Linked DNA regions of Cupriavidus taiwanensis LMG 19424. The protein of the gene in region 1 interacts with the protein of each later gene in a pairwise test. Links are inferred from orthologs where the notes say so. Each region holds a gene or a part of one and is shown on either strand. Other genes may lie near its edges. The genes, in order: dnaE, dnaQ and RALTA_RS05190.

Region 1 (10,705 bases):
GCTGATCGACAACGGTGCCCACCAGATCCTGCAGGTTGCCTTCGTGCAGCCCGACGGCAAGGCCGGTGAACGGCTGATTCCATTTGTCGACGCGTTCCTGCGCGAGGTGGATACCGCGGGCAAGCGCATCGTGGTGGACTGGGGACTCGATTACTGAGCTGTACCTGCGTAGCTGCGGGATAAGGAAGGGAGGGAGCGGATGCAGTTCGATGTGATCACGCTGTTTCCCGAAATGTTTCGTGCGCTGACCGACTGGGGCATTACCAGCCGGGCGGCCAAGCAGCAGCGGTATGCGTTGCGCAGCTGGAATCCGCGTGATTTCACTGTCGACAACTACCGCACCATCGATGACCGGCCCTACGGCGGCGGTCCCGGCATGGTGATGCTGGCCAAGCCGCTGGACGACGCCATCGATGCCGCGGTGGCGGCGCAGGCGCAAGCCGGCGTGGCGAAGCCGCATGTGGTGCTGATGTCGCCGCAGGGCAAGACGCTGACGCATGCCAAGGTCATGGAACTGGCCCGGCGGCCAGGCCTGGTGTTGCTGTGCGGCAGGTACGAGGCGATCGACCAGCGGCTGATCGACCGCCGCGTGGACGAGGAAATCAGCCTCGGCGATTTCGTGCTGTCGGGCGGCGAACTGCCGGCGATGGCGCTGATCGACGCGGTGGTGCGCCACCTGCCCGGGGTGCTGGGCGACGCGCAGTCGGCGGTGCAGGACAGTTTCGTCAATGGCCTGCTGGATTGCCCGCATTACACCCGGCCGGAAGAATACGAAGGCGTGCGGGTCCCCGACATCCTGCTCGGTGGCCATCATGCCGAGATTGAAAAATGGCGGCGCCAGCAGGCGCTGGCCAATACCGCGAGCAAGCGTCCCGACCTGATCGAGGCGGCCCGCGAACAAGGTTTGCTGACCCGCGCCGACGAGAAGTTCCTGTCGGAGTGGGCGGCGAAGGCAGGGCGGGGGGAAACTCCCGCCAGGTAAAACCCCATCCTCTGCCGGGGCCCGGGAAGTCCTGGGGCATACAACGCCGGCATGATGGTTACGGAGAAAAAACGATGAACCTCATCGAACAGATCGAGAAGGAAGAGATCGCGCGCCTGACCGCGAACAAGACCATCCCCGCATTCGCGCCCGGCGACACCGTCGTCGTCAGCGTCAACGTGGTGGAAGGTAACCGCAAGCGCGTGCAGGCCTACGAAGGCGTCGTGATTGCCAAGCGCAACCGCGGCCTGAACTCGTCCTTCATCGTGCGCAAGATCTCGTCGGGTGAAGGCGTGGAGCGTACGTTCCAGCTGTACTCGCCGCTGATCGCCGGCATCGAAGTGAAGCGCCGCGGCGACGTGCGTCGCGCCAAGCTGTACTATCTGCGCCAGCGTTCGGGCAAGTCCGCACGTATCAAGGAAAAGCTGGTGTCGAAGGCTGCCGCCGCTGCCAAGGCCGCGGAGTAAGCCGGACATGCCGGCCGGGGCGACCCGGCCAGCGTTTCCTCAGGAAGGGCACCCCAGGGTGCCCTTTTTGCATGGCCGCGCGGGTCCACCGGCCGCGCTTTGCTGCGGCGCCAGATGGCGCGCTTCTGTCATACTTGCGATGTTATGCGTCCCGCCTTCGATCCCGAATCCCTTCCCGTCATCGATACCGACCTGCGCAACGGTGCGCTGAGCGCGCCGCGCCTGCAGGTGGACTTTATCCGGCACCGCTTCCAGGCGCCGCCGGCATGGGCGCCCGAGCTGACCGACGAGTCGCGGGTCTACGATCGCAGCCGCGGGCTGCGCGATGCCGCGGTGCTGGTGCCGCTGGTCGAGCGCAGCGATGGCCTGACGGTGCTGCTGACGCAGCGCAACGCCAACCTCAGCGCGCATGCCGGGCAGATCAGCTTTCCTGGCGGGCGGCAGGAGTCGTGGGACGTCAACCGCATCGACACCGCGCTGCGCGAGACAGAGGAAGAAGTGGGGCTGGCCCGCGACTATGTCGAGGTGCTGGGCGCGCTGCCGGATTACATCACCGGCACCGGCTTCCACGTCAGCCCGGTGGTGGGCCTGGTGCGCGATGGCTTCACGCTGCGGCCCGATGCTTCGGAAGTGGCCGATGTGTTCGAAGTGCCGCTGGCCTTCCTGATGGACCCGTCGCACCATGAGCGGCGCCTGTTCCGCTGGGTCGACGGCGAACGCATGTTCTACGCCATGCCCTATCCGCGCGAGAACGGCGGCCAGCGCTTTATCTGGGGCGCGACCGCCGGCATGCTGCGCAATCTCTACCACCTGCTGGCGGCCTGAGCCGCCACCTGCGCATCCGCGCATTGTCCCGCCTGCGCGGGAATGACAGTAGAAGGTGATGCGTTATCGGAGCTGCATTGCCGCTTAAGCCGCCGCCCGGTCCTTGCCGCCAATGCAGTGCGGACAGCTCTTGCCGACCACATAGTGCGGGCTTTGCTGCTGCTCGGGCGTGACCACGGCGCGGCAGGCAAAGCACTGCTTGGGTCCGGCCGGTTCGAGGCTGGGGTTCAGCGCGGTGCGGTAGTCGAAGACGAAGCAGTCGCCGCGATAGTGGCTGCCGCCGACTTCCTCGAAGTACTTCAGGATGCCGCCTTCGAGCTGGTAGACGCGCTCGATGCCGACTTCCTGCATGTGGATCGCGGCTTTTTCGCAGCGGATGCCGCCGGTGCAGAACGACACCACGGTCTTGCCGTCCAGTTCCGCCTTGTGCGCGGCGACAGCGTCGGGAAATTCGCTGAACTTGGCGATGTCATACTCGACCGCGTTCTCGAACGTGCCGACCGCCACTTCGAAATCATTGCGGGTATCGAGCATCACCACCGGACGGCCTTCGTCGTCGTGCCCCTGGTCCAGCCAGCGCTTCAGGTCCGCCGGCCGCACCGACGGCGCGCGGCCCGCTTCCGGGCGGATCAGCGGCATCTTCATGGTGATGATTTCCTTCTTGGCGCGCACCAGCATGCGCTTGAAGGGCTGGTTCTCCGACAGGCTTTCCTTGGGGGCGATATCGGCAAAGCGCGCATCGGCATGCAGCCACGCCATGAAGCCGTCGATGGCTTCGCGCGGGCCGGCCAGGAACAGGTTGATGCCTTCCGGCGCGAGCAGGATCGTGCCCTTCAGGCCCGCCGCCTCGCAGCGCTCGCGCATGGCCGGGCGCAGGGTCTCGATGTCGTCCAGCGAGACAAACTTGTAAGCGGAAATATTGACGATCTGCATGGGAGACTGCGCCGCCGCGGCGGCGTCCCGAGGGGCGCCGACAGCTTGCGATAACTGCCTGATTGGAAAGGCGAAATTATAGCGTGCGCGGACCGTGCGCGTGGCCCATTCCCCAGCACGCCAATCAGCTATGCGCCCCCGCGCGCCGGCTCCGGTAGCACGCAACATTGGCGGCATGCGGGCGGGCCGAGCCGGTACAATGTCGCCCATGTCTGCACCCCGCTTCGTACACCTCCGCCTGCATTCCGAATACTCCATCGTGGACGGCATTGTCCGCCTCGATGATGCCGTCAAGGCCGCCGCCGCCGATGGCATGGGCGCGCTCGCCCTGACGGACCTAGCCAACGCCTTCGGCCTGATCCGCTACTACAAGGAAGCGCGCGGCAAGGGCGTGAAGCCGGTGGTCGGCGCCGATGTGTGGCTGACCAACGCCGAGGACCGCGACAAGCCCGCGCGCCTGCTGCTGCTGGTGCAGGACCGGCGCGGCTACCTGAACCTGTGCATGCTGCTGTCGCGCGCGTGGCTGGGCAACCAGCATCGCGGCCGCGCCGAGATCGACCCGGCCTGGTTCCAGGAACCGGGCGAGGACGACCTGCCGCTGGCCACCGGCCTGATCGCGCTGTCGGGCGCGATGGGCGGCGACATCGGCATGGCGCTGGCCAACGGCAATGCCGACGGCGCGCGCCGTGCCGCGCAGCACTGGGCCGCGGTGTTTCCGCAGCGCTTCTACATCGAGCTGCAGCGTGCCGGCCACGCCGGCACCGACGCCTACGTGCAGCAGGCGGTGCAACTGGCGGCGTCGCTGCAGTTGCCGGTGGTGGCGACGCATCCGGTGCAGTTCATGACGCCGGACGACTACACCGCGCATGAAGCCCGCGTGTGCATCGCCGAGGGCGAGCTGCTGGCCAACCCGCGCCGCACCCGGCGCTTCACCACCGACCAGTACTTCAAGACCCAGGACGAGATGTGCGCGCTGTTCGCGGACATCCCCTCGGCGCTCGAGAACGCGGTGGAGATCGCGCGCCGCTGCAACCTGACGCTGGAGCTGGGCAAGCCGCGCCTGCCCCTGTTCCCGACGCCGGACGGCATGTCGCTCGACGACTACCTGGTGTTCATGGCCAAGGAAGGCCTGGAGAAGCGCCTCGCGGTGCTGTTCCCGGACGAGGCGGTGCGCGAAGCGAAGCGCCCCGAATACTACGCCCGGCTGGAGTTCGAGACCGGCACCATCATCAAGATGGGCTTCCCCGGCTACTTCCTGATCGTGGCCGACTTTATCAACTGGGCCAAGAACAACGGCGTGCCGGTGGGCCCGGGGCGCGGCTCGGGTGCGGGCTCGCTGGTCGCCTATGCGCTGGGCATTACCGACCTCGACCCGCTCAAGTACGCGCTGCTGTTCGAGCGTTTCCTGAACCCGGAACGGGTCTCGATGCCCGACTTCGACATCGACTTCTGCCAGCACGGCCGCGATCGCGTGATCACCTACGTGAAGGAGAAGTACGGCAAGGATGCGGTGTCGCAGATCGCCACCTTCGGCACCATGGCCGCCAAGGCCGCGGTGCGCGACGTGGGGCGCGTGCTCGACCTCGGCTACGGCTTCGTCGACGGCATCGCCAAGCTGATCCCGTTCAAGCCGGGCAAGCTGGTCACCATCGAGGAAGCGAAGAAAGAAGAGCCGCTGCTGACCGAGCGCGAGCGCAACGAGGAAGAAGTGCGCCAGCTGCTGGAGCTGGCGCAGCGCGTCGAGGGCATGACGCGTAACGTCGGCATGCATGCCGGCGGCGTGCTGATCGCGCCCGGCAAGCTGACCGACTTCTGCCCGCTGTACACGCAGGGCGGGCAGAACGACGGCATGAGCGGCGTGGTCAGCCAGTACGACAAGGACGACGTCGAGGCCGCCGGCCTGGTCAAGTTCGACTTCCTGGGCCTGACCACGCTGACCATCCTGGACTGGGCCGAGCGCTATATCCGCCGCCTGGACCCGAGCAAGGCCGACTGGAACTGCAGCCATATCCCGCTCGACGACGGCCCTGCCTTCGACATCCTCAAGACCGCCAACACGGTCGCCGTGTTCCAGCTGGAAAGCCGCGGCATGCAGGGCATGCTGAAGGATGCCAAGCCTGACCGCTTCGAGGACATCATCGCGCTGGTGGCGCTGTACCGCCCGGGTCCGATGGACCTGATCCCCAGCTTCTGCGCGCGCAAGCACGGCCGCGAGAAGGTGGAGTATCCCGATCCGCGCGTCGAACCCGTCCTGAAAGAGACCTACGGCATCATGGTCTACCAGGAGCAGGTGATGCAGATGGCGCAGATCATCGGCGGCTACTCGCTCGGCGGCGCCGACCTGCTGCGCCGCGCGATGGGCAAGAAGAAGCCCGAGGAAATGGCGCAGCACCGCGTCATGTTCCGCGAGGGCGCCGACAAGAACGGGCTGTCCGCGCAGCAGGCCGACGACATCTTCGACCTGATGGAAAAGTTCGCGGGCTACGGCTTCAACAAGTCGCACGCGGCCGCTTATGCGCTGCTGGCGTACTACACCGCCTGGCTCAAGGCCCACCATCCGGCCGAATTCATGGCAGCCAACATGTCGCTGGCCATGGACGACACCGACAAGGTCAAGATCCTCTACGAGGACTGCAAGCTCAACAAGATCGCGGTGCTGCCGCCCGACGTCAACGCCAGCGAGTACCGCTTCGCGCCGACGGACCCGAAGACCATCCGCTACGGCCTGGGCGGCATCAAGGGCAGCGGCCAGGGCGCGATCGAAGACATCCTGCGCGCGCGCGAGGAGCGGCCGTTCACCGACCTGTTCGATTTCTGCGAGCGCGTCGACCGCCGTCAGGTCAACCGCCGCACCATCGAGGCGCTGATCCGCGCCGGCGCCTTCGACAGCCTCAACGACAACCGCGCGCAGCTGCTCGCGTCGGTGCCGATCGCGATGGAAGCCGCCGAGCAGAAGGCGGAGTCGGCCAACCAGGTGTCGCTGTTCGACCTGATGGGCGATGCCGGCGATGCGCATCGCCCTGAGTTGCTCGACGAGCCGCGCTGGAGCCCCAAGCGCACGCTGCAGGAAGAAAAACAGGCGCTCGGCTACTACTTCTCGGGCCACCTGTTCGACGCCTACCGCGACGAGGTGCGCCGCTTCAACAAGGGCACGCTGGCCGGGCTGGAAAAGGAAGTGCAGGGCAACGGCGGCGGCTTCGGCCGCGACGTGCGCGGCAAGACCATTGCCGGCGTGATCAGCGGCATGCGCACGCAGATGACCCAGCGCGGCAAGATGCTGATCGTCACGCTCGACGACGGCACCGGCCTGGTCGAGATGACCGTGTTCAACGAGGTCTTCGACGCCAACCGGCAGATGTTCCGCGAGGACGAACTGCTGATCGCCACCGGCAATGCGCGCCACGATACCTTCACGGGCGGGGTTCGCTTTACCGCCGAATCGGTGATGGACCTGGTCGCCGCGCGGGTGCGCTTTGCCAGCGCGGTGCGGCTGTCGATGAACGGCAATTCCTCGACCGGCATGCTGCGCGAGCTGCTGATGCCTCACCTGGCGCGCGCCAGCGGCATGCAGGGGCTGCCGGTGCGGATCCGCTACGAGGCGAAGGCGGCCAGCTGCGAAGCCATGCTCGGCCCCGAGTGGCAGGTGGTGCCTTCCGACGAGGCGCTGACCGCGCTGCGCCAGGTGCTGTCAGCGGATGCCGTCAGCACAGTCTACGAATAAGCGGCCCCTGCATTCCCGTCGCGCGCTGCGTCATGCGTGCCGGGCGGCGCGCGCGTCGGCAGCGAGCCGCAGCAGGGTGTCGACGTGGACTTCGATATCCGGATCGTAGTCGAGCAGCGCCAGCGGGTTCGACAGCCGCGCCTGGCCGCCGCGCACCGACGCCACCGCGGCGCGGATGGCCTGGTCCAGGGTCTCGCCGCGCTCGCGCGAGAACGCGTGCACGGCTTGAGGCCGGATCACTTCCAGGCAGGCGATATTGTCGGCAAAGACCAGCGGCGTGCCGCAAAGCACCGATTCCACCCCAACCAGCCCGAACGGCTCATAGCCCGACGCCAGGATGGTGAAGTCGGCGGCGCGGTAGAGCGCGTCGATGCGGCTGCTGTAGCCCAGTTCGCGCACGCGCGGGATGGTGCGCCCGACCGGGCGGCCGGCCACGGCGAGCGTGATCGGCAGGTCCGAGCGGGAGAAATAATCGGCCAGCAGGTCGAAGCCCTTGCGCGCATGGCCCGACGACGGGAACAGGAACACGATCTCGTCGTTGCCGAAGCCGAATTCGCGCCGCAGCGCCGCGCGCGCGGCGGCATCGACCTGGGTGAAGCGCTGCGTGTCGACCGGCGGGTAGACCAGCTCGACGCGCTCGGGCGCGATGCCGTACAGCTCGATCACTTCGCGCCGCATCAGCGCGGAATGCGCCACCACGCGGTGCGCGCCGGCATACTGCGCGCTTTCGAGATCGATCTGCCACTGGTCCGAGCGCCGCGCCGGCGTGCCGCGCGCGGCGAGGTAGCCGCGATGCGTGCCGCCGCAGATGGCGATATCGGAGCCGCGCACGCGGTTGCATCCGATCAGCACTTCGCCGGCATCGCGGTGCGCCTGCAGCCGCCACGAGAAATAGCGGTCGCGCAGCTTGCCGGGCAGCCACGACACCACGATCCGATGCGCGGCAACACCCGCCGACGCCGCCACGCCGGCGTCGAAACGGCGCGCGTAGACCGAGACTTCGGTATCGGCTCGCTTCGCCATGGCCCGGCTGATGTCGAGCGCGTAGCGCTCCAGGCCGCCGCCGGCGCCGAAGCGATTGCAGGAGATGCCAACTTTCATTGATCGAGAAGGTAGAGGGTAGGGCGGCGCGGCCGGGTTGCGTGCTTCAGCCGGCGGCCTTGTTTTCCGCGGCGGCGTGCAACTGCGCCAGCTTGGCGTACTTGTAGTAGCTGGCCTGCGCATTCATCAGCGCGACGCCGAAGCCGGCGCTGCCGTCGAGGAAGCCGCGCTTGAGCAGGTAGGTGCGCACGAACGCCCACAGGCCGTGGCCCGCCGCCGACGCCACCGAGCTGCGCTTGCCGCGGGCGTAGGCCTGCTGCGCGCCCGCGCTGGAATAGCTGTCGATCTTGCGCAATACGTCCGACAGCGAACGGTAGCTGTAGTGGATCAGCGGCTCGCGCAGCCGCGTGACCGGGTCGTCGACCTTCAGGTGTTCGTGCACGAGATCGTCGGTGAAGCGGCCGCGGCCCTTGCGGAAGACCCGGGTGACGTAGTCGGGATACCAGCCGGCATGGCGCACGAAGGTGCCGCAGAATGCGGACAGGCGCGGCAGCGCCAGCGCCTGGGCCTCGGCTTGGTGCAAGTGCTTCAGGATTTCATCGCGCAGCGCGGGGGGGACGCGTTCGTCGGCGTCCAGGCTGAGGATCCAGTCGCCGCTGGCAGCCTGGACCGCGCGGTTCTTCTGCGGGCCGAAGCCGGGCCAGTCCTCGGTCTGGATGACGGTGGCGCCCGCGGCACGCGCGATCGCCACCGTGTCGTCCGTGCTGGCCCAATCCACTATAATCGCCTCTTCGCACCAGGACACGCTTTCAAGGCATGGCCCGATATTGTGAGCTTCATTCCTGGTAATGATGACGGCGGAGACTTTCATGGAACGTAGGGGCGCGCCCCGTCCGGGCCAGCCCGGCAGGCCGCCGGCGTCGCCGCCAGCCGGGCGCTGATGGAAGAGCGCGTATTCTACCGCACCGGCGCAGTGGCCCAGCAGCCGCCTGGCGCTTCCTGGCCGGTCCGCACCGGGTGCGCCGGGCCCGCCGAAGCGAAATCTCAGTTGCCAAATTGATGACACGAGCACATTGGTCCCGATTCACAGGGATGGAAACCGTTGTATCCCTGGTGGCGTGTGCCGCATCGATCTCCCTTTGGCGCCGGCGCGGCAAGGACGCATGGGCGGTGCCGGCATGATCGGCGCCTATGTGATCAACCTCGAAGCCGCCGAGGCGCGCCGCCAGCGCATCGCGGGCCAGCTGACGCGCCTGGGGGTGCCGTTCCAGGTGTTCCCCGCCGTGAACGGGCGCGCCCTGGCAGAGGACGAGGTCGCGCGCCGCTACGACGCGCAGGCCGCCAGCGCCAGCTATCGTCCGATGAGCCGCGGCGAGATCGGCTGCGCGCTGAGCCATCTGGGCGTCTACCGCAAGATGCTCGAAGACGGCGCCAGCCTGGCCCTGGTGCTGGAAGACGACGCGCTGCTGGGCGACGACGTGCCGGCGGTGCTGGAGGCCCTGGCCTCGAAGATGGATCCCGACAGTGCCGACGTGGTGCTGCTGTCGCATGTCGACAAATTCACCCGCTGGGGCATCAAGCCGCTGGGCCAGCGCAAGCTGGTGCGGCGCTATGGCGAATGGTGGCGCGCGCATGGCTATGTCGTCACCCGTGCCGCGGCCGAGCGACTGGTCGCGGGGCTGCAGCCGACCTGGTGCGCCGCCGACTACTGGTCCGCGTTCGAGCGCCGCGGCCTGGTCTCGGTCCGCGCCGTGGTGCCCTATTGCATCGGCCTGACCGAACTGGCCGAGGCCTCGTCGCTGGAAACGCATCGCGCTGACCTCGACGCCACCGACAAGGCGCGCCGCAGCGTCGGCTATTATCTGCGCCGCTATGTCTACCAGCGTTTCCTGTTCCAGGTCTTCGTCAGGCCCTTTTTGCGCGTTGCGCGCCAGAAACGGCCGGGCTAGCGCCGTGTCCTGCCGCAGCAACGCCGCCTTCACCCAGAAGAAAACTCAGTGACCACATCCAAACCGCCCATTTCGCCAGGTGCCGCCGTGCCGTCCAGCATGGCCAGCCGGCTCTGGTCCTACCTGCGCCCCGAGTTGCGCATCTTTATCGGCGCCATCCTCGCCATGGCGGTAGTGGCCGCCAGCGAAGGGGTGATCCCCAAGGTCGTCAACGACCTGCTCGACAAGGGTTTCGGCGGCGACTATGCGGGCACGCTGTGGCATGTGCCGGCGATCCTGACCGGCGTGGCGCTGATCCGGGGCGTGGCGCAGTTTGCCTCGGGCTACCTGCTCAACCTGATCTCGAACCGCGTGCTGCTGAAGATGCGGCTGCAGATGTTCGAGCGCCTGCTGCAGGCGCCGGCATCGTTCTACCACCGCAATACCGCGGCGTCGCTGATCAATGCGGTGATCTTCGAGGTCAACCAGGTGCTGCAGATCCTGACCAGCGTGTTCATCACCCTGGTGCGGGATTCGCTGACGGTGGTCGCGTTGCTGATCTACCTGTTCTACACCAACTGGCGCCTGACGCTGATCGTGGCGGTGATCCTGCCGGTGATCGGCTACCTGATGTCGAAGATCAACCGCCGGCTGCGCAAGCTCAACCGCGATCACCAGACCTATACCAACAATGCCGCCTATGTCGTCGAAGAGGCCGTGGGCGGCTACAAGGTGGTCAAGCTGCATGGCGGCGAGTCCTACGAATTGCAGCGCTTCCGCACCGTGGCCGAGCGGCTCAAGAACTACT
Region 2 (9,537 bases), 1.3 Mb from region 1 along the record:
TCAGCGTAGGTAAAGCTGCGGGCCTGGTCGGTCTCGGTCGAGACCCAGTGCAGCGCCGGCTGGCCCGCGCGGGCCACCAGGTGGCGATCCACCGCGTTGTGGCACAGGTTGGTGCGCCCGCCCACGAACCAGCGCGTAAAGGGCGCGCGGCTGTTGTCGAGCACCTGGCTGAACGGGGTTTCCCAGTCGATGCGCGCAGCCTGTTCGGCCCAGAACCCCTCGGGATCGGCCAGCGAACGGGCATGCACGGCATGGCTTGCCGTCATGTCTGTCTCCTCCGCTTGTTGCGGTGGTTGTTGATATGCCCGTAGTTTGCCACCGGCCCGGGCACCCGTGGCCACGCTTTCAGCGCGCTGGCGCACGGGACGGCAGCGGCACATGAAAAAAGGGGCGTGCCGACGGCATCGCCCCTTTTGCTGTCCCGGCGTCGCGCCGGCGCGATCACGTCAGCGCGCCTTGACGCCTTTCCCGCTGGCCTTGGTGGTGGTCTTGGCCGACACCTTGGCGACGGCCGGCGCCTTGCCCCCGCGTCGCGGCGAGGCCTCGACCACCGCACGCTGGCGCGCCTCGCCCTTGGCGGAGACCCGGACCACCCTGGCGCCCTTGCCGCCCTTGCCGGTGGATTCCTTGCGGCTGGCCTGTTCGCTACGCTCGGACCGGTCCGCGCGTTCGGCCCGGTCGGCCCGGTCGGCGCGTTCGGCACGGGCCGCGCGCACGGCGCCGGCGCCGCGCACCGGCACCATCAGCACCAGGCTCTGCCCTGCCACCAGCTTGGTGCCCGAGAGCTTGTTCCAAGACTGCACCTGCCCCGCCGAGACGCCGTAGCGGCGCGCCACCGAGGCCACGGTATCGCGACGGCTGGCGCGCACCACCACGCGGCGGGCATCGGGCAGGTCGGGCTCCATCGCCAGCATGGCGCTGTCGGCAAGGGTGGCGCTGATGTCCTGGTCATGCCGGCCCGAGCGCGGGATCATCACGGTCGAGCCCGCCTTCAGGCGCATGCCCTTGGGGATGCTGTTGATCTCTCGCAGCGTGTCGGCATCGACATTCAGGCGCGCCGCGAGGGACTCGACGCGCTCGCGGCTGTCCACGGTCACCGCGGCCCAACTCGACAGCCCGCCGCGATAGGTGTTCAGGTTGTACTGGAAGCGCTCGGCGTTATCGAACGGCAGCAGGATCTGCGGGTTCGACGCGCCCAGGATCACCGGCCGGTTGAACGACGGGTTCAGTGCCTTGAACTCCTCCACCGACATGTCCGCCAGCTTGGCCGCAAGGTTCACGTCGATGTCGCGCGAGGTGGTCACCGTGACGAAGTACGGGTGGTCCGGGATCTCGGGCAGCTTGACGCCGTACGCAGCCGGGTTGGCGATGATGTTCTTGACCGCCTGCAGCTTCGGCACGTAATAGCGCGTCTCGTTGGGCATCGGCAGGCTGGCATAGTCGGTCGGCAGCCCGCGCGCCTGGTTGCGCGCGATCGCCCGCGACACGGCGCCCTCGCCCCAGTTGTACGCGGCCAGTGCCAGGTGCCAGTCGCCGAACATGTCGTAGAGCCGCGCCAGGTAGTCGAGCGCGGCGTCGGTCGAGGCCAGCACGTCGCGGCGCTCGTCGCGGAACATGTTCTGCTTCAGGTTGTAGGACTTGCCCGTGCTGGGGATGAACTGCCACATCCCGGCCGCCTTGGCGGTGGACTGCGCCTGCGGATTGAACGCGCTCTCGACAAAGGGCAGCAGCGCCAGCTCGGTCGGCATCTTGCGCTGTTCCAGCTCCTCGACGATGTGATAGAGGTAGCGGCTCGAGCGCCCGACCATCCGTTCCATGTACTCCGGCCGCTGCGCATACCACTGGGTGCGGTCGTCGACCAGCGTGCCCTCCAGGTCCGTCATGGCGAAGCCGCGACGGATGCGGTCCCAGATGTCGTTGGACGGGCCGCGCAGCCAGTCCAGGCCGCCCTGGTCGACATTGATGGTGGAAGTGGAAGAGAGCGCGGACTTGTCGCTGAGGGTGTTGAGCGGGTCCCGCTTGGCAGTCTGGGCGGTCGCGGCACCGTCGGCGCCTTCAGGCGGCGTGGGGGTGCTGGCGCACGCTGCAAGCAGCGCGGCGCACGCGACCACCGCCAGTAATCGACCAATTTTCATTAAGTTCTCAAATCGTGGCGCTAAAAGGTTGCGTGATGCTAAAAAAAACCGCGTATCGCGTCAATCAGATTTTCCATATAGCCGCTATCCGGCCGGCTGCCGCCAGGCCTTGCGGCGCAAGGCCGGCGGCCTGGCCGGGGGTCAGCGGAAATTGTCTTTCCAGCCGCGCAGCGCGCCGAAGTTCTGAGCATCGTCGGCGGCAGTCCCGCCGTGGGCCGACACCGCGGCACGCACCGCCGGCTCGCGCGAGCGCAGGAACGGGTTCACCTGGCGCTCGTGGGCGATGGTGGTCGGCAGCGTCGGCTGGTTCGTGGCGCGCAGTGCCTCGACCCGCGCCTCCCACGCCGCCAGTGCGGCATTGCCGGGCTCGACCGCGCGCGCGAAGCGAACATTGCTGCGGGTGTATTCGTGGGCGCAATAAACGCGGGTGTCGCCGGGCAGTGCCGCCAGCTTGTCCAGCGAGGCCAGCATCTGCGCCGGCGTGCCTTCGAACAGTCGCCCGCAGCCGCTGGCAAACAGGGTATCGCCGCAGAACAGCGCGGGCCCGGCTTCGCCCAGGTCCGCAACATAAGCGATGTGGCCGGCGGTGTGGCCGGGCACGTCCAGCACGCGCAGTGTCAGAGCCGGCGCCTCGAGCGTCGCCACGTCGCCCTCGCGCAGCGCCTGGGTACGTCCGCCGATACGCTCGCCCGCCGGCCCCAGCACCGGCAGCGGACCGCCCGAAGGTGCACGCGGATGCGCGGCCAGCAACCCGGCCACCCCGCCCTGGTGATCGCCGTGGTGATGGGTGATTACAATAGCGCCCAGAGCCAGACCGCTTTGCGCCAGGAAGCGCTCCACCGGCGCGGCCTCGCCAGGATCGACCACGGCGGCGCAGTGCCCGTCGTGGATGGCCCAGATATAGTTATCCTGGAACGCCGGGATCGGCTCAACCTTCAACATGCGCATGCTCCTATGTCCAATCGTCCCAATCACCCGATTGTAAGCTGGGAAGACTGGCTGGCCTCGCCGCCCGGCGAGTACATGCTGCGCTGGGAGGCGCAGCAGTACGACCGGACCGTGGCCGACATCTTCGGCTATCACGCGGTCCAGCTGGGACTGCCCTATATCGATACCCTGCGCGAGAACCGGATGCCGTTCTCGGCGCTGGCGCTGGACCCGTCCAGCGGCCCGCACGGGCCCCGTGCCGCACATCCGGATGCACGCCAGCTGCTGTGCCGTTTCGACGAACTGCCGTTCGACACCCAGAGCATCGACCTGGTCACCCTGCCCCACATCCTGGAGTTTGCCGAAGACCCGCATGAAGTGCTGCGCGAAGTCTCGCGGGTGCTGATGCCCGAGGGCCGCGTGGTGGTCACCTGCTTCAACCCGGTGAGCCTGTGGGGCGCGCGCCAGGGCATGAACCGGCTCGGCGCCACGCCGTTCCTGCCGACAGACGCGCAGCAGATCGGCTTCGTGCGCATCAAGGACTGGCTCAAGCTGCTTGGCTTCGATATCATCCGCGGCCGCTTCGGCTGCTATTGCCCGCCGTATCGCACCGACCGCTGGCTGCAGCGCACCGCCTTCATGGAGAAGGCCGGCGACCGCTGGTGGCCGATCTTCGGCGCGGTCTATATGATTTCGGCGATCAAGCGCGTGCGCAATATCCGCCTGGTCGGGCCGGCCTGGAAGAGCAAGCCGGCGCTGGCGCCGGTGTCCGCACCCGTGGCCACCCCCACCGGCACGCATGGCAAGACCCCAGGCAAGGAGCGCTGACGCGACCCGGCTTTGCGCGCCCGGCGCCTTATCCGCCTTATCCGCCCTACCCGCTCTCAATGCGCCATCCGATCCGCGGGTGGCCACCACGGAATCACATGCAAGAAGTCACGATCTACTCCGACGGCGCCTGCAAGGGCAATCCCGGCCGCGGCGGCTGGGGCGCGGTGCTCGTCGCCGGCACCAGCGAGAAAGAGCTGTTCGGCGGCGAACCGAACACCACCAACAACCGCATGGAAATGACCGCCGTGATCGAAGCGCTGCGCGCGCTCAAGCGGCCCTGCGTGGTGCGCGTCTATACCGACTCCCAGTACGTGCAAAAGGGCATCAGCGAATGGCTGCCCGGCTGGAAGGCGCGCGGCTGGAAGACCGCCGACAAGAAGCCAGTCAAGAATGCCGACCTGTGGCAGGCGCTGGACACCTTGGCGCAAGCGCACCAGATCTCCTGGCACTGGGTACGCGGCCACAACGGCCACCCCGGCAACGAGCGCGCCGACGCGCTGGCCAACCGCGGCGTCGAATCGATCGGCCGCTGACCGGGTTTCGCAACACCGCTGACAACAAGCGCGGAACGCCCGCCCCGCTCCGCTAGAATGCCCGCCATGCGACAAATCGTTCTCGATACCGAAACCACCGGCCTGAATGCCGCCACCGGCGACCGCCTGATCGAAATCGGCTGCGTCGAGCTGATGAACCGCCGGCTGACGGGGCGCCACCTGCACTTCTACGTCAACCCGGAGCGCGATATCGATGAGGGCGCGATCGCCGTTCACGGCATCACCGTCGAGTTCCTGGCCGACAAGCCCCGCTTCGCCGAGGTCGTCCACGACATCCGCGAGTTCGTCCAGGACGCCGAGCTGATCATCCACAACGCGCAGTTCGACCTGGGCTTCCTCGACATGGAATTCCAGCTGCTGGGCCTGCCGCCGTTTCGCCAGCATGTCGGCAACGTGATCGATACCCTGCGCGAAGCCCGCCAGATGTTCCCGGGCAAGCGCAATTCGCTGGATGCCCTGTGCGAACGCCTTGGCATCAGCAACGCCCACCGCAAGCTGCACGGCGCGCTGCTGGACGCCGAATTGCTGGCCGAGGTCTACCTGGCCATGACGCGCGGCCAGGATTCGCTGGTGATTGACACGCTCGACGGCGGCAGCGGCCAGGACGGCGTGGTCACCACCGCCGACCTTTCGAGGCTGACCTTGCCCGTACTGCGCGCCACGGACGAGGAACAGCAGGCCCACCTTGCCCTGCTGAAGGGTCTCGACAAGGCCAGCGGCGGCAAGACGGTATGGCAGGAAGAGCCGGCGGAAGGCCCGGGAACGCTGGCCGCGTAACAAAAATTCAAAAAAGGGCTTTACAAGATACAAGAACCTCTGCATAATCTCACTTCTCTGCTGCACGACGGCAACGACGACGCAGACAGGGGTGGTTAGCTCAGCGGTAGAGCACTGCCTTCACACGGCAGGGGTCACAGGTTCAATCCCTGTACCACCCACCAGATTCAGGAAAGCCAGCCTCGCGCTGGCTTTTTTCATTTCGGCACGCCCTCTCCCGGCACTCGCGAAACTACTCCGCTCCCGGGGCAAGATTCGCCTTATTTCTGGACCTGCGTGCGACCGGCACCGCAAGGCCCCGGCCACCGCCGGGGGTTACCTTGCCAGCGACCAGCCGCACGCCAGCCGATACGGATGCCCTGGCGGTCAGGACCGCCAGGCACCTGCGTCGGCAACAACCGTGGCAAACCGGTCGTTCAGCGCGGCGAGCGTGCTGCGATGCAGATCAGCCGCTGGCACTGCCGGCCCGCCCAGCGGATCCGGCAGGTCGCGCGTGGCGCAGGCCGCGGCCACGACGGTGCTGCGAAAGCCGTGGTCGAGCGCCGCCCGGACCGTGGCGCTGACGCACATATGAGTCTGAAAGCCGGCGACGATCAACTCCTTGCGGCCAAGCCGCGACAGCTCATCGGCCAGCGTGGTGCCGGCGAAGCTGTTGGGCAAACCTTTGGTGACCGTGATTTCGCCACCGTCCGGCCCCACCCCTTCGATAAAGGCCGCATACGGGCCGGTCGGATCGAAGGCCAGACTGCCCGGCCGGCCATGGTGCGCCACATGGATCACGGGCGTGCCGTGCGCGCGCGCCAGCGCCAGCAAGTCCGCGCAGGCAGCCACGGCGGCCGGCATGCCGGCCAGAGGCAGGCGACCATCGACGTACTCGCGCTGATGGTCGATCAGGATCAGGACAGAGGCATCCCAGGCCGAAGGAATGCGGCTGGCTCCGGCGAGGTCGAGCAGTGTAGTGGGCGTGATCATGGGTGTCGTCATGGGCGATGGACCTGGTTGTCTGCGGGGATCGGCCCGCGTGGAAGTGCGGGCAGCCAGCATCCTAACGGGTGACGGCAACGTTTGCCTGCGCAGCTCCGGCCGAGTGAAGGCCCCCGCAAGCGCCAGCGCGGACTTTGTTGCAAACAGTTTCTAAATCCCCCTTGACTTCTGCTAACCTTCTCAACACACCATCGCCAGCCCTGGGCGGCCAGCGCGAACGGGAAACGGGTCAGTGCGCACAAGAAAGAAGTTAATCATGCAGCACTCTTTGAAGTATCGGATGGCGCTAGCCACGGCGGGGGTGGTGACGCTGATCATCGTGCTGCGCGCGCTCTACGCCCAGTATTACGCCTATGACAGCCTGAAGAACCTGCTGCAGTCCCAGCAGGACACGCTGGTCGAGATGGTCGGCGAGCAGCTCGATGAAAAGCTGCAGGGCCGCGCCGCCGTGCTGCATCGGATGGCGCGCCAGTTTTCCGCCATGCATGCCGCCAGGCCGGCCGACTTGCGCCGTGCGGCCGAGGCCCTGGTGGATATCCCGGACACTTTCAATGCCGTCTTCCTCGCCTCGCCCGACGGCGAACTGACCTTCAGCACCGCCGTGCCGGATGGGGTGCACCTGCGCGTGAACGACCGCGACTATTTCCGCGACGTCCTGCACGGCCAGTCATTCGCGGTGTCGGACCTGATCCAGGGCAAGCAGACCAACGCGCCGGGCGTGGTGCTGGCGGTACCCATGCGGGGGCCCGCCGGCGAATTGCGCGGCGTGGTCGGCGGCGTGCTCAACCTGGCGGACAGCAACTTCCTGCGCGAGCTGGCGCATAGCCGGGTGGGCACCACCGGCAGCTTTTGCCTGGTGTCCGCCGGCACCCAGCCCCGCTATGCGATGCATGCGGACCTGTCGCGCGTGCTGACGCCGGCGCGTGCTATCGGCGAGGCCTGCGGCGCCGAGCAGGCGCCCAGCCTGCTGGAAGTCCTGACGCCGACCCAGCCGATCGTTGCACGCTACCTGCTGGCATCCAACGGCTGGGAAGTGGTTGCGGTCCTGCCGGCGGCCGAAGCCTATGCGCCGCTGATCACCGTACGCCAGCGGACGCTCGTGATGGGGGCGATCACCATGGTGATCGCGGGCGGGCTGATGTGGCTGGTGATGTGGCGGCTGCTGGCGCCGCTGCAGCGGCTGCATCGCGCGGTGCGCCAGCTCGGCAGCAACCCCGGAGCGTTGGCGGAATTGCCGGTCGGGCACGCGGACGAGATCGGCGAGCTGGCGGCAACCTTCGCCGGCGTCGTAGCCCAGCTGTCGGAGCGCGAGGCTGCGCTGCAGGCCGCCAAGGACCGTGCCGCCGCCAGCGAAAAGCGCATCGAAGCAATTGCCAACCATGTGCCGGACTTTATTTCGTTCATCGACACGCAGCAGCGCTACGTCTTCGTCAACGAGGCTTATGCACGGCGGTACGGCTTGCCGGCGCAGCAGATCGTGGGCCTGTCGCTGCGCGAGCTGTGGGGCACGCAGGAATACCTGGCCTGCCAGCCCTATCTGCAGCAAGCCGGCACCGGCCAGGCCGTGACCTTTACCCGCGAAAGCGCCGACGGCACCGAGTGCATCGAAATCACCTGTCAGCCGGCGTGGAACGATGCCCAGGACACCGTGGTGGGCCTGCACATGTTCGGTCGCAATGTCACGCACGAGCGCGAAAAGCTGCGCAGCCTGGAAGCCCAGACTGTCTCGGACTACCTGACCGGCCTGCTCAACCGCAAGGGCTTCGACCGGCGCCTGGCCGAAGCCATGGCACGCGCCGGCGCCAGCGCCTGCCCGCTGGCGCTGCTGCTGGTGGACCTGGACGACTTCAAGGCGGTCAACGACACTTATGGCCACCCCATCGGCGACCAGCTGCTGGTGACATTCGCGCAGCGCCTGCGTGCCTGCGTGCGCAAGGGCGATGCCGTCGCGCGCATCGGCGGCGACGAATTCGCGGTGATCCTGGAAGGTATCGCGGACCGCCACGCGATGGCATCGGTGGCCGACACCATCGTGCAGGCCGCGCGCATACCTTTCGTGATCGACGGCCATACGCTGGCGGCATCGGCCAGCGTCGGCTCGGCGCTCCACGAGGCGCGACACGCCATGACCGTGAGCGAGCTGTTCCTGCACGCCGACATGGCGCTCTATCAGGCCAAGCGGCATGGCAAGGCGCGCCACGCCGCGCAGGCGGCGCACGCGGCAGAGCCGTCCAACGTGGTCTCGCCAGCGGGCTAGCGCCGACGTCGGGCCCCCAATGGCCCGTTGCGAACTCTCCTCTCCCGCGAGCGGGAGAGAAGAGCGAAACCGCGGCTTTCATTCATTGCCGCGGTCTCGAAGACCTCAGCGCACCTTGCCTTCCTTCCACGCCTGCAGCAGCTTGTCGTACGGAATGGTCTCGCCCGTGGGTTTCTCGTTGGCGAGCTTCTTCCACGGCGCATGGTCGTTCGACAGCCACTTGGCCGGATCGCCCTTCGCGTTCAGCTTGGGCGCACAGTTGCTCATGCCGGCGCGCTGCAGGCGCGCCATGACCTGGTCCATCTCTTCGGCCAGCGTGTCCATCGCGGCTTGCGGCGTCTTCTCGCCGGTTACCGCGGTGGCCACGTTTTTCCACCACAGCTGCGCCAGCTTCGGATAATCCGGCACGTTGGTGCCGGTCGGGGTCCACGCCACACGCGCGGGGCTGCGATAGAACTCGACCAGGCCGCCATACTTGGCCGCGTTCTTGGTCAGGTAGTCGTGATGGATGTCGCTGTCGCGGATAAAGGTCAGCCCGGTCAGCGACTTCTTCAGCGAGACCGTCTTCGAGGTCACGAACTGCGCGTACAGCCACGCGCCGGCCAGCTTGTTGGGATCGGTGTTCTTGAAGAAGGTCCACGAGCCCACATCCTGGTAGCCGTTCTGCATGCCCTGTTTCCAGTAGGGGCCATACGGCGACGGCGCCATGCGCCACTTGGGCGAGCCGTCGGCGTTGACGACCGGCAGGCCCTTCTTGGTCATGTCGGCGGTAAAGGCCGTGTACCAGAAGATCTGCTGCGCCACCTGCCCCTGCGCGGGCACCGGGCCAGCCTCGGAGAAGGTCATGCCCATCGCTTGCGGCGGGGCGTACTTCTTCATCCAGTCGATGTACTTGGTCAGCGCATAGACCGCGGCCGGGCTGTTGGTGGCGCCGCCGCGCGCCACCGAGGCGCCGACCGGCGTGCACTTGTCCTCGGCCACGCGGATGCCCCACTCGTCCACCGGCATGCCGTTGGGCAGGCCCTTGTCGGCGGTGCCGGCCATCGACAGCCAGGCGTCGGTGAAGCGCCAT
Region 3 (9,444 bases), 270 kb from region 1 along the record:
GTCGTCGCTGCCGTTCATCGAGGGCGGCAAGCTGCGCGCGCTCGCGGTGGCCGCGCCCAAGCGCGTGGCGGCGCTGCCCAATGTGCCGACCTTCGCCGAACTCGGCCTGGGCGAAGTCAACGATGCCGCCTGGTTCGGCCTGATCGCCCCGGCCAACCTGCCGGTCGACCTGCAGAACAAGCTGCATGCCGCCGCGGTCAAGGTGCTGGCACTGCCGGAAGTCAAGGCCAAGCTGGAGAAGCTCGGCGCCACCCCGGTGGGCGACACGCCGGCGCACTTTGCCGCGCAGATCAAGAGCGAAGTGGCCAAGAACAAGCGCGTCGCCGCCGCCGCCAGGATCTCGCTCGACTGAACGCACCGCATACCATGACCGACACCGACCGAACCATCGCGGACAGTCCGTTCTGCCTGTACCAGCCCGAGGGCGAGCCTGCGGCGCTGTTCCTGGACTCGCCGCACAGCGCGACCACGTACCCGACGGACTTCCGCCCCGATCCCGCGCTGCCGCTGCCGCTGCTGCGCCAGGCCGAGGACACCTTTGTCGACGAGCTCTACGCCGGCGCCCCGGCGCGCGGCATCCCGCTGCTGTGCGCGGGCTTTCCGCGCAGCTACCTGGATGCCAACCGCGCGCTCGAAGAAATCGACGAGGCCCTGCTCGACGCGCCGTGGCCTGGCGCCAAACAGGAAACTTCCAAGACCCGGCTGGGCAAGGGCCTGGTCTGGCGCGTGCTGGACACCGGCGAAGCCATCTACGACCGCAAGCTGAGCGTGGCCGAGGTGCAGGCCCGCATCGAGCGCTGCTACCTGCCCTATTACGCGCAGTTGCAGAAGCTGGCCGAGCGCGCCGTCGCCAGCCATGGCAGCGCCTGGCATATCAACTGCCATTCGATGCCGAGCCACGCCGCGCCGTTCGCGACCGAATTCCCCGGGCTGGAGCATCCGGATTTCGTCGTCGGCGACCGCGACGGCACCACCTGCGACAAGCGCTTTACCGACCGGGTCGAGGGGCTGCTCAAGGAGATGGGCTACGAGGTGTGGCGCAACCACCCGTACAAGGGCGTCGAGATCGTGCGCGTGGTCGGGCAGCCGCAGGCCGGCCGCCACAGCCTGCAGCTCGAGGTCAACCGCAAGCTCTACATGGACGAAGCCGGCCTGACCCATACTGCCGGCTTTGCCAGGCTGCGGCACGACCTGAACAGCCTGCTCGACGAACTGCTGCGCTTTACGCGCGCGATGCCGTCGCGCGTGGCCTGACACCGGTCAGGACCCCGGGCACGGCTGGCGGCCGGGCCCGGCACAGCGCAGGCCTGCCTGCGCCGGGATCACTTCGCGCGGGCGGCGGCGTGTTGGCCGTGCTTTAGAAGAATGGGTAACAAGATTTAGGAACTTTGGCAGATGGGTTTCCTCTATCATGGCAATCCTTTGCGAACCCATCCTGGCTGCCGGCCCATGGCGCCGGCAGGCAATCCAGGCAAGCACACGCTCACAACGCTAACACCGTGATCCGACGAATCTCCGCAATGCTCGGCAGCCGGCTGCGCATGGTGGCTGCCGCCGTAGCCGGTGCGATCGCGCTGGCAGGCTGCGCCAACCTGCCGGACGATGCCGCCGGCACCGCCGCCGCCCCGGCACCGGCCCCCGCATCCGCCGCCATCGCCGCGGCACCGGCCCGCCCCGCCGCCGCTACCGCCCCGGCAATCTCCGCCCAGCCCCCCATCAAGACCATCAACCTGCCCGACCGCGGCCGCGTCAGTCTGTCCGAGTACCGCGCGCGCATGCGCGAACAGCTGATGAAGACCGAGAACGCTACCAGCGACGTGGCCGACTGCGCCGCCCATGCCAGCTGGGTGGTGCCGCGCTCGGCCACCTACGATGCGCTGAAGATTCCCACCGGCGCGCTCGCCGCGGGACAGGCCACCACCGAGCCCTGGAGCGGGCGCTTCTCGCCGGGCAAGCAGGCCGTGCCGGTCAGTTCGGTGGTCACCTTCGCCGCCACCGCGCACAAGCGCAAGGGCAGCGACGACTGGCAGCCGGTGAAGGTGCGCTGCGGCTATGACGACGGCATGATGCTGGCCTATGAACTGCTGGACAGCAGCGGCGCCACCATCAGCGAGCCCGCCGCGGCGCCGGCGGTGCCTACCGCCACGCGCACGTCGGCCAGCAAGAGCCGCAAAGGGGCCAAGGGCAAGAGCACGGCGTCGAAGTCCGGCAAGGCGTCGGCATCGAAGTCCGTGAAGTCGAGCTCCGCCAAGTCGACGTCGGCCAAGGCGAGCAGCAAGAGCAAGAAAAAGCAGTAGACGCAGCAACGCAGCGCACGCCCATGCGGGCGCTGGTTGTCGCCCCTATCCCATAAATGGGAGAGGGGAGAAGACCGTCAGCAAGCCAACGCTCAGCCCAGAAAATCCAGGATCGCCTGCAGCATCGCCGTTCCCAGCAGCGCGCTGCGCGCCCCGTTCCAGCCCACCGCGGGATCGGGCATATCAGCGTTGTCCTTGAACGGCATCTCCAGCGTCAGCGCCAGGCAGCCGAAGGTGTGGCCGATGTATTTGGACGCCAGCTTGAGCGCATCGGCGTTGTACTTGCTGGCGGCGTAGCCATGCACGTCCTGGAAGTCAGGCGAGGCCCGCTTGAAGGCCTCGATAAAGCGCTGCTGCTCGCGCCGGCGTGCTTCGGTAAAACCCGGCAGCATCTCGCTGCCGGCGACGAAGTTGTACGGCAGGCCCTCGTCGCCGTGGATATCGAAGAACATGTCGCAGCCGGTGGCTTCGATCGCGCGGCGCACGTGATAGACCTCGGGGCTGGTATCGGCACTCGGCGCCATCCACTCGCGGTTCAGGTTGGCGCCCGCGGCGTTGGTGCGCAGGTTGCCGCGCGCCGAGCCGTCGGGGTTCATGTTCGGCACGATATGGAACACCGCGCGCTCGAGCAGCTTGCGCGCGACCGGGTCGCCGGCCCACATGCCGGTGCCGGTCAGCCGCTGCAGCACGCCTTCGACAAACCACTCGGCCATGCTCTCGCCCGGGTGCTGGCGCGCGATCATCCAGATGTTGGACTTGCCCGGACCCGGCTGGCCGACAGTGACGCGCGTCATGTCGCGTCCGTCCACGGTGCTGCCCAGGTGCGACAGCCGCGCCAGCGGCGAACGCTGGCAGCTTGCCAGCAGCGACAGGTGGCGCTCGTCCGGATACGGCTCGAAATACGCGAACCAGATGCTGTCGTGCTCGGGCGTGACCTCGACGGTCATCACCTGGCCGTCGAAACGCGTCGGCACGCGGAACCAGTTGGCGCGGTCGTACGACGCCACCGCGCGGTAGTCGCGCCAGCCGTCCGGATAGGTGCAATCGCCCGCGTTCAGGAAGTGCAGGCGGCAGGCCTGCCCGGCCGCGCCCTGCAGCCGGAAATGGAACCACTGGCGGAAGTCGGCGTGCGAATCGGCACGGATGCGCAGGCGGATATCGTCGGCGCGGTCAAGCGCCTCGACCTCGATGGCGCCGGAATCGAAATGCGAAGAGATATGCAGCATGGCTGGCGGGCTCGTGGCGATGGTTGCGGGACGCGTGGTCAGTCTTCCAGGCGGCGGCGGAATACCCAGCGGATCGCGTCCGAGGCCGCCTTGTCGAAGGCATAGCCGTCCTCGGCGAAGCGCTTGAGCTTCTCTGGGTCGGTCACGCGGTGCGTCACCGCGTAGCGCGCCATGGTGCCGCGCGCGCGCTTGGCATGGAACGAAATGATCTTGTAGCGGCCGCCCTTCCAGTCCTCGAACACCGGCGTGACGATGCGCGCCTGCAGCACCTTGGGCCGCACCACCTTGAAATATTCTTCCGAAGCCAGGTTGACCAGCACCGGCGCGCCTTCCTGCTTGAGCGCGGCCATGTCGGCGTTGAGCATCTGCGTGACGTCGTCGCCCCAGAACGCGTACAGGTCCTTGCCGGCGGCGTTGTCCAGGCGCGTGCCCATTTCGAGCCGGTAGGGCTGCATCCAGTCCAGCGGGCGCAGCACCCCGTACAGGCCGGACAGGATGCGCAGGTGCTTTTGCGCAAAGCCGAGGTCGTCGGCCGACAGCGATTTCGCGTCGAGACCGTCGTAGACATCGCCGTTGAAGGCCAGCACCGCCTGCTTGCTGTTGGCCGCGGTGAACGTCGGCGACCAGTCGGCGTAGCGCGTCACGTTGAGCACTGCCAGCTTGTCCGAGATGTCCATTAGCGCGCCCACGTCCTGCGGCGCCAGCCGGCGCAGGCGCTCGATCAGCGCGGCGGAACGGTCGATGAAGCGCGGCAGCGTGTGAGTCTTGATGCGGGCGGGAGTCTCGTAGTCCAGCGACTTGGCGGGAGACAAAACGATGAGCATGGCAAAATCGCGGCAGTAGCCAAGGACAAACAAGCCCAGATTGTAGCGAATGCGCCTCGACACCACCGCAACCATCCTGCCCGCCGGCACTGCCGGGGACGCCGGCCGCCCCGCCGGCATCACATCTGCGCCGCGCGTGGTGCTGGACTCCAATATCTGGGTGGACCTGCTGGTCTTCCAGGACCCCCACGTCGAGCCGATCCGCGCCGCGCTGGAGGCCGGCACCATCGCCCCGGTGATCCGCGCCGACTGCCGCGAGGAACTGCGTCGGGTGCTGGCCTATCCGCAATTCGCACGCTTCGACGTCGATATCGGCGCGGCGCTGGCCACCGTCGACCGTCTCGCCACCCTGCAAGCCGCGCCGCTGCAGGCCGACTGCGACGCCATCCGCCTGCCGCGCTGCAAGGACACTGACGACCAGAAGTTCGTCGAACTGGCCCATTTCGCCGGCGCCGCCTGTCTGGTGTCGAAGGACAAGGCCGTGCTCAAGCTGCGCAGCCGCCTGCGCCGCAGCAGCGGCGTGGAAGTGATGACACCGCCGGCATTCGGCGCCTGGCTGGCCGCGCTGGGCCCGGCCGGCGATCCGCTTTAAGGCCGATCCGCTTTAGAATGTGGCGGCTCGCGCCGCCGCCGTGCCGCAGGCGCCCGAGCGCCTCCCGTTTCCATCGCATCGACACCCTGCCCTATGTCCGCAGACACCACGCTTGCTCCACTGACGCCGCCGCCATCGCGCCTGCCCGGCGTCGGCACCACCATCTTCACCGTGATGTCGGCGCTCGCCGCCGAAAAGAACGCGGTCAACCTGGGCCAGGGCTTCCCCGACTTCGAATGCGACCCGGGCATCGTCGATGCCGTGGCCGCTGCCATGCGCGCCGGCCATAACCAGTACCCGCCGATGGCCGGCGTGCCGCGCCTGCGCCAGGCCATCGCCGCCAAGATCGCCAGCCTGTATGGCCACCAGTACAGCTGGGACAGCGAGATCACGGTCACCGCGGGCGCCACCCAGGGCATCCTGACCGCGATCCTGTGCGCGGTGCATCCGGGCGACGAGGTCATCGTGCTGGAGCCGTGCTACGACAGCTACCTGCCGGCGATCGAACTGGCCGGTGCTACCGCGGTGCCGGTCGCGCTGGAAGCGCCCGCGTTCCGCGTGCCGTTCGACAAGCTCGCCGCCGCCATCACGCCGCGCACGCGCATGATCCTCATCAACACGCCGCACAACCCTACCGGCACGATCTGGCGCGCGGGGGACATGGACCAGCTGGCGCAGATCCTGGCGGGCACCGACATCCTGCTGCTGTCGGACGAGGTCTACGAGCATATGGTCTACGACGGCCAGCGCCATGAATCGGTGTCGCGCCACCCCGAGCTGGCGCGCCGCAGCTTCGTCATCTCCAGCTTCGGCAAGACCTACCACGTGACCGGCTGGAAGGTCGGCTACGTGGCCGCGCCCGCCGCGCTGATGGCTGAGTTCCGCAAGGTGCACCAGTTCAACGTGTTCACGGTCAACACGCCGGTGCAGCATGGCCTGGCCGACTATATGGCCGATGCCGCGCCCTACCTGCAGCTGTCGGCGTTCTACCAGGCCAAGCGCGATTTTTTCCGCGCCGGGCTGGCGGCCTCGCGCTTCAAGCTGCTGCCTTCGGACGGCACGTATTTCCAGTGCGTTGATTATTCCGCGATCTCGGACCTGAGCGAGGCCGACTTCGCCATGTGGCTGACGCGCGAGATCGGCGTGGCCGCGATTCCGGTCTCGGCCTTCTACTCGCAGCCGCGTGAATCCGGCGTGGTGCGGTTCTGCTTCGCGAAGAAGGAAGAGACGCTGGCGCTGGCGCTGGAGCGGTTGGGAAAGCTGTAAGCAGAAGCGGAAACGCCCGCAAATTGCGGGCGTATCTCCACCACCGACGGAGGACCGCGCAACGCTGGCCCCCTGAGCTTACTTCCTCCGGCTCATCATCAGCTCCGTATTCGCCTTGCGGTCGGCGTTGACCTTCTGCACCGACTCGCGCTGCGACAGCGTCTTCAGGTAGTCCTTGACCGGCAGCTCCGCCAGCATGTCGGTGCCATAGATGATCTTGGTGCACGACGACACCAGCGGCAGGTGCACCGCCGCGGCGCAATCGGCCAGCGTGAAGCGGTCGCCGGCGATGTACGGCGAGAACTTCGCCAGGCTGGCGAAGGCGGGGATATAGCGGGTCAGCAGCTTGTGCTGGCGCTCCTTGACGCCGTCGCTGACCTTGCCGCCGAAGAAGGCCTCGGGGTACAGCTCGCGCGCGGTCAGCTCCAGGTAGAGTTCCAGGAACACGATGATCTCGCGCACCTTGGCCGCCTGGTACGGGTCCGCCGGCAGCAGCGGCGTCTGCGGGTAGGTCGCTTCCACGTATTCGGCGATGGCTTCGGACTCGCACAGCGGGCCGGATTCGGTGATGATGTAGGGCACCTTGCCTGCGGGCGTGGCCGCCGGGTCGGTCTCGCCGATCCAGGCCAGCACCTCTTCGAACGGCACGTTCTTTTCCAGCAGCGCCAGCTTCACTTTGTTGTAGTAGTTGCTGGCGGCAAATCCGCAGAGCTTCAGCATGTCGTCTGTCTCCGTTATGGGATGGGTTCCCGCATCGAATCGCGTGGAACGGGGGATTGTGGACCATCCGGCGTCTGCAGTGAACCGGCTGGCCGATCAGCGCACGCCGCCTGCCCTGCCGGTCTGTCGCGGAAGGTGCAAAAAACGTACGATCGTGCTAATTTAACCACAACTTTTGGGACGAATGATGAGCACTTTCACCATCGATACGCTGGGTATCGTCGGCACCGGCGCCATGGGTCGGGGCATCGCGCAGATCGCAGCCCAGGCCGGCCTGACCGTCAACCTGTACGACGCCAACCCGCAGGCGGTGGAAGCCGCTCGCAAGTACCTGCAGGACACGCTGGCCAAGCTCGCCGACAAGGGCAAGATCAGCGCCGCCGACGCCGAGGCCACGCTGGCCCGCGTCAGGCCGTGCGGCGCGCTGGAAGACCTGGCCGGCTGCGACATGGTGCTCGAAGCCATCGTCGAGAAGCTCGAAGTCAAGCGCGACCTGATCGCCAGGCTGGAAGCGATCCTGCGCGACGACGCCATCATCGCCTCGAACACCTCGTCGCTGTCGATCACGGCGATCGCCGTGGGTTCGAAGCACCCCGGCCGCATCGCCGGCTACCACTTCTTCAACCCGGTGCCGCTGATGAAGGTGGTCGAGGTCATCGACGGCCTGTCGGGCAACCCGGCGGTGGGCGACGCGCTGATGGCGCTGTCGCGCCGCATGGGCCATACGCCGGTGCGCTGCAAGGACATGCCGGGCTTCATCGTCAACCATGCCGGCCGCGGCATGAATATCGAAGGCCTGAAGGTCGCGCAGGAAGGCGTGGCGGAATTCGCCGACATCGACAACATCATGCGCGAGCAGGCGGGCTTCCGCATGGGCCCGTTCGAACTGATGGACCTGACCGGGCTGGACGTGTCGCACCCGGTGATGGAATCGATCTACAACCAGTTCTACCAGGAGCCGCGCTACCGCCCGTCGCCGATCACCGCGATCCGCGCGGTCGGGGGGCTGATCGGGCGCAAGGCCGGCGCCGGCTTCTACACCTACGCCGATGGCCAGAAGCAAGTGCCGGCCGCCGCCGCTGTGCCGGCCGCGCGCCCGTCGAGCGTGTGGGTCAGCCATGCCAGCGAGCGCGGCCATGCCATGGTGACCAAGCTGCTGGGCGCGCTGGGCGTGACCCCGGAAGGCGGCAACCAGCCCTCGGCCGACGCGCTGATCATCGTCACGCCGCTTGGTCTGGACGCCACCACCAGCGCCCTGCAGCAGGGCCTGGACCCGGCCCGCACCGTCGCCATCGACACGCTGCTGCCGTTCGAGGCCACCAAGCGCCGCACGCTGATGACCACGCCGGCGACCAGCGCTGCCGCGCGCGACGCCGCGCACGGCCTGTTTGCCAGCGACGGCGTGCCGGTCACGGTGATCCGCGACTCGGCCGGCTTCGTTGCCCAGCGCGTGCTCTGCTGCATCATCAACATCGCCAGCGATATCGCGCAGCAGCGCATCGCCACGCCGGGCGACATCGACCTGGCCGTGAACCTCGGCCTGGGCTACCCGAAAGGCCCGCTGGCCCTCGGCGACGCGGTCGGCCCGCAGCTGGTGCTGGAGACGCTGCGCAACATGGAAGCGCTGACCGGCGACATGCGCTACCGCCCGAGCCCGTGGCTGTGGCGCCGTGCCGGCCTGGGCCTGTCGCTGCTGGCCGAAGAGCAGTAACCGGCCAGTCGTCCGTCCCCACACCGAGCCCCCGCCCATGCCCGCACAGCTGCTTTCCCGCCGCGTCGATTCGACGCTGGTGCTGACCATCTCGAACCCCGAGGCGCGCAACGCGCTGCACCCGGACATCTACGCGGCGTCGCAGCAGGCGCTGGAACAGGCCGCGTCGGATGACTCGCTGCGCGCGGTCATCATCACCGGTGCCGACGGCATCTTCTGCGCCGGCGGCAACCTGAACCGGCTGCTGGGCAACCGCAGCCAGCCGCCGGAAGTGCAGGCCGCCAGCATCGCGCTGCTGAACGGCTGGATCGAGTCGCTGCACGCCTTTCCCAAGCCGATCATCGCGGCGGTGGAAGGCGCGGCCGCGGGCGCGGGCTTCTCGGTGGTGCTGGCGTGCGACTTCGTGGTGGCGGCCAGCGATGCCAAATTCGTGATGGCCTACGTCTCGGTGGGCCTGACCCCCGACGGCGGCGGCTCGTACGAAATCGCACGCGCGCTGCCGCGCCCGCTGGCGAGCGAGCTGATGATGGAAGGCAAGCCGGTCGACGCCGCCCGGCTGGCGCAGTTCGGGCTGGTCAACCGCGTCACCGGGCCGGGCCAGGCGCTGGACGAAGCGCTGCGCCTGGCCTCGGGCCTGGCGCGGCAGTCGCCGCACGCGGTCGGCCGCATCAAGGCGCTGATCAACCACGCCGCCACCGCGTCGCGCGCCGAGCATCTGCTGGCCGAGCGCGACAGCTTCGTCGCCGCGCTGCACCACCCCGACGGCGGCGAAGGCATCAGCGCCTTCCTGGAGAAGCGCAAGCCGCAA

Evidence for each region.
Region 2: the proteins of dnaE (region 1) and dnaQ interact in binary tests that used the Escherichia coli proteins (3 or more experiments, as listed by UniProt). The link is inferred for Cupriavidus taiwanensis LMG 19424 from one-to-one orthologs.
Region 3: the proteins of dnaE (region 1) and RALTA_RS05190 interact in binary tests that used the Escherichia coli proteins (3 or more experiments, as listed by UniProt). The link is inferred for Cupriavidus taiwanensis LMG 19424 from one-to-one orthologs.

What each region holds. Positions count from the first base shown.
Region 1 is NC_010528.1:837,658-848,362, forward strand. The notes cover bases 3,089-7,128. They hold dnaE (DNA polymerase III subunit alpha), read left to right. Parts: upstream 3,089-3,415; coding sequence 3,416-6,928; downstream 6,929-7,128. Other genes in these bases: RALTA_RS03910 (sulfurtransferase), read right to left, coding at 3,089-3,207; RALTA_RS03920 (glycosyltransferase family 4 protein), read right to left, coding at 6,959-7,128. Outside these bases: ribosome maturation factor RimM, read left to right, coding at 1-157; tRNA (guanosine(37)-N1)-methyltransferase TrmD, read left to right, coding at 200-982; rplS (50S ribosomal protein L19), read left to right, coding at 1,057-1,449; RALTA_RS03905 (CoA pyrophosphatase), read left to right, coding at 1,594-2,274; more of RALTA_RS03910, read right to left, coding at 2,359-3,088; more of RALTA_RS03920, read right to left, coding at 7,129-8,029; RALTA_RS03925 (glycosyltransferase family 2 protein), read right to left, coding at 8,076-8,840; RALTA_RS03930 (glycosyltransferase family 25 protein), read left to right, coding at 9,148-9,918; lipid A export permease/ATP-binding protein MsbA, read left to right, coding at 10,018-10,705. UniProt on the Escherichia coli protein: DNA polymerase III is a complex, multichain enzyme responsible for most of the replicative synthesis in bacteria. This DNA polymerase also exhibits 3' to 5' exonuclease activity. The alpha chain is the DNA polymerase catalytic subunit.
Region 2 is NC_010528.1:2,119,037-2,128,573, forward strand. Bases 3,482-6,353 are described here. They hold dnaQ (DNA polymerase III subunit epsilon), read left to right. Parts: upstream 3,482-4,483; coding sequence 4,484-5,224; downstream 5,225-6,353. Other genes in these bases: RALTA_RS09675 (class I SAM-dependent methyltransferase), read left to right, coding at 3,482-3,890; rnhA (ribonuclease HI), read left to right, coding at 3,989-4,426; RALTA_RS09695 (cysteine hydrolase family protein), read right to left, coding at 5,591-6,196. Also shown: RALTA_RS09660 (propionate--CoA ligase), read right to left, coding at 1-266; RALTA_RS09665 (transglycosylase SLT domain-containing protein), read right to left, coding at 447-2,135; gloB (hydroxyacylglutathione hydrolase), read right to left, coding at 2,277-3,077; more of RALTA_RS09675, read left to right, coding at 3,090-3,481; RALTA_RS09700 (sensor domain-containing diguanylate cyclase), read left to right, coding at 6,465-8,465; RALTA_RS09705 (ABC transporter substrate-binding protein), read right to left, coding at 8,571-9,537. UniProt on the Escherichia coli protein: DNA polymerase III is a complex, multichain enzyme responsible for most of the replicative synthesis in bacteria. The epsilon subunit contain the editing function and is a proofreading 3'-5' exonuclease.
Region 3 is NC_010528.1:1,111,700-1,121,143, reverse strand. The notes cover bases 4,340-7,118. They hold RALTA_RS05190 (pyridoxal phosphate-dependent aminotransferase), read left to right. Parts: upstream 4,340-5,032; coding sequence 5,033-6,205; downstream 6,206-7,118. Other genes in these bases: RALTA_RS05180 (3-hydroxyacyl-CoA dehydrogenase), read left to right, coding at 7,113-7,118; RALTA_RS05185 (glutathione S-transferase), read right to left, coding at 6,284-6,925; RALTA_RS05195 (PIN domain-containing protein), read left to right, coding at 4,397-4,939; yaaA (peroxide stress protein YaaA), read right to left, coding at 4,340-4,347. Outside these bases: RALTA_RS05220 (tripartite tricarboxylate transporter substrate binding protein BugE), read left to right, coding at 1-352; RALTA_RS05215 (N-formylglutamate amidohydrolase), read left to right, coding at 367-1,254; RALTA_RS05210 (BspC domain-containing protein), read left to right, coding at 1,500-2,297; RALTA_RS05205 (M14 family metallopeptidase), read right to left, coding at 2,390-3,523; more of yaaA, read right to left, coding at 3,562-4,339; more of RALTA_RS05180, read left to right, coding at 7,119-8,636; RALTA_RS05175 (oxepin-CoA hydrolase, alternative type), read left to right, coding at 8,674-9,444. UniProt on the Escherichia coli protein: Shows aminotransferase activity with methionine and histidine as substrates, and to a lesser extent also with phenylalanine.